Regions from separate parts of the Micromonospora sp. CA-249363 genome, predicted to be linked through region 2. Evidence: riboswitches for the same ligand, from Rfam matches in the RefSeq annotation. Region 2 holds a riboswitch; the other holds the start of a gene.
The links. A riboswitch is a leader RNA that binds a small molecule or an ion and turns the genes downstream of it on or off. The one in region 2 is predicted to bind thiamine pyrophosphate.
Positions count from the first base shown of each region.

Region 1: linked by a shared signal. The riboswitch ahead of ACQPZK_RS24615 (ECF transporter S component) and the one ahead of thiE (thiamine phosphate synthase) in region 2 are both predicted to bind thiamine pyrophosphate.

Region 1 covers NZ_CP192020.1:5,545,594-5,548,994, reverse strand. The annotation lists gene ACQPZK_RS24620 (ABC transporter ATP-binding protein) at 1-1,305, opposite strand, end outside; gene ACQPZK_RS24615 (ECF transporter S component) at 1,418-2,005, opposite strand; TPP riboswitch at 2,083-2,187, opposite strand; gene ACQPZK_RS24610 (alpha/beta fold hydrolase) at 2,295-3,125, shown strand; gene ACQPZK_RS24605 (aminoglycoside N(3)-acetyltransferase) at 3,129-3,401, shown strand, end outside.
Region 2 covers NZ_CP192020.1:6,211,542-6,214,942, reverse strand. The annotation lists gene ACQPZK_RS27770 (ThuA domain-containing protein) at 1-1,366, opposite strand, end outside; TPP riboswitch at 1,657-1,766, shown strand; gene thiE (thiamine phosphate synthase) at 1,761-2,384, shown strand; gene thiO (glycine oxidase ThiO) at 2,381-3,401, shown strand, end outside.

The DNA of each region.
Region 1 (3,401 bases), 670 kb from region 2:
GTCGACCAGCTCGCGCCAGGTGCGCCGGTCCTGGCCGAAGGTGGGTTCGTCGCAGATCAGCAGGCGTGGCGCGGTGGCCAGGGCCGTCGCCACGCTGAGGCGTCGCGCCTCCCCGCCGGAGAGGGTGTACGGGTTGGCCGCCGCGAGCCGGGTCAGTCGTAACCGGTCGAGTAGCCCGGCCACCGTCTCCTTGACGGCCGTCTCCGGTTGACCCGTCCGGCGTGGGCCGAGCGCCAGCTCGTCGAAGACGGTGCCGGTGACGAACTGGTGCTCCGGGTCCTGGAAGACCGAGCCGATCCGTCGCGCCAGCGTGGGCGCGCGCCAGCGGTGCGGGGGAGTGCGATGGTGGGCGTCGGCCAGCTCGGCCGAGGCGCTGACCCGGCCCGTTCCCGGTTTGAGCAGTCCGCCGAGCAGCAGCGCCAGGGTGGACTTGCCGGCCCCGTTCGGTCCTCGTACGGCGAGGGTCTCTCCGGCGCGTACCGTCAGATCGGTGGGGCCCAGCCGCGACGGCAGGCCGAGCCGGTCGGCGGTGAGCAACACGGCACCCGCGGCGGCGGTGGCCCGGCGCGGCGCGATGGGGTGACCGGGCACCCAGACGCCCTCGGCGGCGAGGGCGTCGCCGTGCGCGGCGAAGACCGCTTCGGGCGGCCCGTCCGCGCGGACGCCGCCGCCGGGCTCCAGGACGACCACCCGGTCGACCAGGGGCAACGCCTCGGCGACCCGGTGTTCGACGAGGATCAGGGTGGTGTCGGCGTCCAGCGCGCCCGCCACGGCGCCTCGCACCAGGGCGGCCCCGTCCGGGTCGAGGTTGGCGGTGGGCTCGTCGAGCAGCAGCAGGCCGGGGCGCAGGGCCAGCGCGCCGGCCAGGGCGAGGCGCTGCTGCTCGCCGCCGGAGAGGGCGGCCGTGTTGCGGTCCCGGGGGTACGGGAAGCCGACCCGCCGTAGCGCCTCGTCGACGCGGGGCCAGATCTCGTCCGTCGGTACGCCCCGGTTCTCCAACCCGAACGCGACGTCGTCGCCGCTGCGTGCCATGACCAGCTGGGTCTGCGGGTCCTGGAAGACGATACCGACCCGTTCCCGGCCCTTGCGGGGGTCGAGCCCGTCGATCTCGACGGTGCCCTCCTGCTCACCGGAGTCCTCCGGCAGCAGCCCGGCCAGCGCGGCGAGCAGGGTGCTCTTGCCGGCCCCCGAGGGCCCGAGCAGGAGTACCCGCTCGCCGTCCTCCACCCGGAGGTCCACCCCGCGCAGGGCCCAGGCCCGCCGCCCGGCGTGCCGCCACCCGAACCCCCGCAGCAGTACCCCCACAACCCCTCCTTCCAGGTCCCTTCACGCTGTTGATCAAGAGGTTCGCGTCAGAATTCCGCCTCGCGGTGACGCGAACCTCTTGATCAACGAGGCCGGGTCGGACGGGGCAGCGTCAGATCAGGGCGCGAGTTCGGCCTGATGGGAGGCGGTCCAGGACGCCGGTGTTGGCCAGGGCGCGGGTGAGCGCCCAGCCGCCGACTCCCGCGATGATCGTGGCGCTGACGATGGTGAGCAGCGCGTACGGGATGCGGTAGTTGACCAGCTCGGTCTCGCTGTTCCAGACGAAGAAGTCGAACAGGGCCGCGCTGAGGCCGGTCAGCGCGCCGGCCAGCACGGCGGTCGGCAGCCCGTACGACCGGTAGCGGAAGGCGGCGAACGCCAGCTCGGCGCCGAGGCCCTGCACGATGCCCTGCGGGATGACCGTGCCGGCCCACTGGCTGCCCAGCAGCGCGGAGACGACCGCGGCCACCGTCTCGCAGTAGAGGGCGGCCCCGGGCTTGCGGATGACCAGCCCGCCGACCACGGCCGGCATCAGCCACACGCCGTAGATGAGCGTCTGCGCCGGCGGGAAGAACGCGAACGCGCCCTCGGTGGCGCTCCACACCAGGCCCCAGGCCCAGAAGATGACGCCGAAGGCGACCGCGATCACCGAGGCGACCACGATGTCGATCGTGCGCCAACGGTTGGTGGTGTTGTCCATACTGTGCTCCCAGTTCAGTGGAACGAACCAGGAGAAGACGCACGCCGCGCGTCCGGTGGCACCGGACTCACGGCGCGGCTGGAGGTCGACCGAACTCCCTGCGCTGGCATTACCCAGATCAGGTTCGAGGGTCTGCGGGCGTACCCGCACTCTCAGCGCTGTGCGCTCCCCTGTCGGATGTGAAGTTGTCTCGCTGACGCTAGCACCGACCAGGGGTAACAGCCCAGCAGGGCGTTCCGGCGTCCGTGCAACCGGGCCGGCGCGACGACGGCTGGGTAGGCTGACGATCATGCAGGTCGACGCGCGGGGTCTGACATTCGAGGTACGCACCAGCGGCCCGTCCGACGGCGCGCCCGTTCTGCTGCTGCACGGATTTCCCCAGCACAGCGGCGAGTGGGACGAGGTCGTGCCACCGCTGCACGCCGCCGGCCTGCGCACGTACGCCCTCGACCAACGGGGCTACTCGCCGGGCGCGCGCCCCGCCGAGGTGGCGGGGTATCGCATACCCGAACTGGTCGCCGACACGGTCGCGGTGCTCGACGCGCTCGGTCTGGACGCCGTGCACCTCGTCGGCCACGACTGGGGCGCGGTCGTGGCCTGGGCGGTGGCCGCCGCGCACCCGGACCGGGTCCGTACGTTGACGGCGGTGTCGGTGCCGCATCCGGCGGCCATGGCGCACGCGCTCGCCACCGACGGCCAGCAGAAGGCCCGCTCGTCGTACATCGCGCTGTTCCGCAAGCCGGGCAAGGCCGAGAAGGTGCTGTTGGCGTGGCACGCGACGGCGCTGCGCAAGCTGCTGAGCGGGGTGGGCGACGCCGCCCGGGTGAACCGCTACGCCGACCCGATGCGCGAGCCGGGCGCGCTCACCGCCGCTCTGAACTGGTACCGGGCGATGTCCGGCGCCGACCTGGCCGCCGTCGGCCCGGTCGCCGTACCGACCACCTACGTCTGGAGTGACCGGGACGTCGCGATCGGCCGGACCGCCGCCGAGGCGTGCGCCGCCCACGTGACCGGCGACTACCTCTTCGTACCCCTGACCGGGGTGAGCCACTGGATCCCGGACGCCGCGCCCGCCGCGCTGGCCGAGGCGGTCCTGGCGCGGGTCGCCGGGACGGCCTGAGCCGTGACCGTTCCCGTCGGCGGACCGGGCACCCGTCGGTCGATCGCCGCGCAGCTGCGCCTGCTGGGCGTACGCCCCGGGTCGACGGTTCTGGTGCACGCCGGGATGCGCCCGCTGGGCTACGTCTGCGGCGGGCCGCAGGCGCTGGTGCTCGCCCTGCGTGACGCGCTCGGCCCGGACGGCACGATCGTGGTGCCAACCCACACCCCCGACAACAGCGACCCGGCGCAGTGGCGCAACCCGCCGGTGCCGGTGGACTGGTGGCCGCTGATCCGC
Region 2 (3,401 bases):
CGTAGTCCTGGCGACCCGGACGCTCGTCGAGCGGCGCGTACGCGTTCGACTCGAACGGGTTGGTGTTGTCACCGGTGGCCAGGTAGAGGTTGCCGGCGCTGTCGAAGGTCATGCTGCCGCCCGCGTGGCAGCAGGTGTTGCGCTGGGTGTCGACCCGCAGCACCTGCTTCTCGCTCGCCAGGTCGATGGTGTCGCCGGTCACGGTGAACCGGGACAGCAGGTTCCGCGCCACGTTGTCGTTCGGGGCGTAGTACAGGTACACCCACTTGTTGGTGGCGAAGTCCGGGTCGAGCCTGATGCCGATCAGGCCGTCCTCGTTGCCGGTGAAGACGTCCAGGTCGACGGCGGTGACGGTGTTGCCGGTGTCCGGCTTGATGATCTGCACCCGACCGTCGCGCTCGATGTAGAAGACCCGCCCGTCGGGGGCGATGTCCAGCTCCATCGGGTTGCTGGTGTTGCTGTCCAGCGTGACCTTCTCGAAGCTGGCGGTCTTCGACGCGCCGCAGTCGGCGTCGACCACGCCGGCCGCCGTCTGGATGCCGCCGAGCAGGTGCTTGAGGAACTCGGGCTCGGCGTACGACTCACGGGTGTGCCCGCCGCCGGTGTACCAGGAGCGGCCACCGTCGAAGTCCTGGCACCACGCCGTCGGGTGGTCGGCGCCCATCGCGCCGGCGCCCGGGGTGTAGCTCTTCTCGTCCAGGCTGGCCAGCACGTGCACGTCCGGCCGCGGGTTGGTCTGGAAGTTGTACCACTCGTCGAACCGGGACCAGCGGTCCGGAAGCTCGGCGGTGGACGGGTGCGCGTGGTCCTCCACCTTGACCGTGGCCTGCTGGTTCTGCGGGTGGTTGGCGAAGTACGCGCCGACCAGGTCGCCGTACCAGGCCCAGCTGTACTCGGTGTCCGAGGCGGCGTGGATGCCGACGTAACCGCCGCCGGCCTTCACGTAGCGCTCGAAGGCGGCCTGCTGGTCGGCGTTGAGGACGTCGCCGGTGGTGGAGAGCCAGATCACGGCCTTGTACTTGGCCAGGTTGGCGTCGCTGAACGCGGCGCCGTCCTCGGTGGTGTCCACCGTGAAGCCGTTGGTCGCGCCGAGCTGCTGGATGGCGGCGATACCGGTGGGGATGGAGTCGTGGCGGAAGCCGGCGGTCTTCGAGAAGACCAGGACGGAGTAGGGGTCGGCCGCTGCGGCCTTCGGTGCTGCCGGCGCCGCCTGGGAGAGCGGAGCCGCGACAGGCACGTCTCGCGCGGGGATCTGCGCTCCGGTCGGAGCCGCCTGCGCCGGGGACCCGATCAGGGCCGTCGACGTCAGCGCGAGGGACAACAGGGTAGCGGTGAGTGGTACACGGGCACGACGAGAACGGGACACGCCGCCTCCAATGTCGCGGTGGACAGGGCTCGCGGGGCCGGCTCGCCGAAGACCGTCCCAGATGGAGCCGGTGGAGACGCCGTGCCAGGGCGTCCACGCCGGCATTTTGTCGAATCGCTGAACAAATTAGTTCTGCTGCATCGATGTCCGGCAAGATGCCGGCGGGTAACGGTTCTGCAACGGCGGGCGACATTCCGAACAGGACCGGAGAAAGCACCCCGATCGATGCGTCGCCTCGGGCCCGTCGACCCTCTCTTGGCAGAGGGACGGAACTGTCGTACGGTGACACGCAAGTAACCCACGGGAGCCCGGTGTACCGGGCTGAGAGGGGGGCTGACAGCCCCCGACCGTCGAACCTGATCCGGGTAATGCCGGCGCAGGGAGGAGCGTTGCCGTGCCGTCCCTTGGGCGACTGCATCTGATCACCGACACCCGACCCGGGCGCGATCCACTCACCGTGGTCCGGGCCGCCCTCGCGGCAGCCCAGGCCGACCTCGTCGTGCAGGTCCGGGTCGAGGACTCCGCCACCGACCGCGAGGCGTACGACCTGGCCGCCCGGGTGCTGGCGCTCTGCGCCCCGTACGGGGCGACGTGCCTGGTCAACGACCGGCTGCACGTGGCGCTCGCGATCGGCGCCGCGGGTGGACACGTCGGCGCCGACGACCTGCCGGTCGCCGCGGCCCGCCACGTGCTCGGCCCCACCGGCGTGCTGGGCGTCACCGCCCGCGAGCCGCGATCCGCGGTGCAGGCCGTCCTCGCCGGGGCCAACTACCTGGGCGTCGGCCCGTGCCACGCCACCAGCACCAAGACCGGTCTGCCCGACCCCATCGGGTCGGTCGGAATACGCGACGTCGCCGACGCCGTCGACGTGCCGGTCATCGCGATCGGGGGAGTGACCGCCGACCGGGTGCCGGCGCTGCGGGCCGCCGGGGCGTACGGGGTGGCCGTGGTCGGCGCGATCGCCTCGGCCGCCGATCCCGGGCGGGCGACCACCGAGCTGCTGCGGGCGCTCGCGTGACCCGCGCCGACGTGGCGGTGGTGGGCGCGGGCCCGATCGGGCTGGCCATCGCGTGGCGCTGTGCCAGCCGCGGGCTGCGCGTCGAGGTGCACGACCCGACGCCCGGCTCGGGGGCGTCCGCCGTCGCCGCCGGGATGCTCTCCCCGGTCGCCGAGGCGTACTTCGGGGAACGGCGGCTGACCGAACTGCTGGTGGCGTCCGCCGCGCGGTGGCCCGCGTTCGCCGCCGAGCTGACCGAGGCCAGTGGCACGCCGATCGGCTACCGGACCGAGGGCACCCTGATGGTCGGGCTGACCGGCGACGACCTGGCCGAGGCGCGTCGGCTGTGGGCGTACCAACAGGGTCTTGGCCTGCCGGTGACGCCGCTGCGCCCCAGTGAGCTGCGCGACCGCGAGCCGGCGCTCGCGCCCCGGGTGCGCGGCGGCGCGCTCGCGCCCACCGACCACCAGGTCGATCCTCGGCGGCTGGTGCCGGCGCTGCGCACGGCCGCGCGACGGGCCGGCGCGGCGTTCGTGCCGCAGCCGGTCCGTCGCCTGGCCGAGGTGGACGCCAAGGTCACCGTGGTCGCGGCCGGTTGCGGCGCCGCCGCCCTCACCGGCCTGCCCGTGCGGCCGGTGAAGGGCCAGATCCTCCGGCTGCGCGCGCCCGGCGGCGTCGCGCCGGGCTTCCGGCACGTGATCCGGGGGTACGCCGACGGCGAGCACGTCTACCTGGTGCCCCGCGCCGACGGAGAGGTGGTGCTCGGCGCGACGGTCGAGGAGCGGTCCGACACCACCGTCACCGCCGGCGCGGTGCAACGACTGCTGCGCGCCGGCGTCGACCTGCTGCCCGAACTGGCCGAGTACGAGCTGGTGGAGGCCGTCGCCGGTCTGCGGCCCGGTACCCCGGACAACGCCCCGATCCTCGGGCCGCTGCCCGGCCGGCCGGACGTGCTGGCCGCGACCGGGCACCACCGCCACGGCATCGTCCTCACCCCGATCACCGCCGAGGCGATCACCGACCTGGTGCTCACCGGGA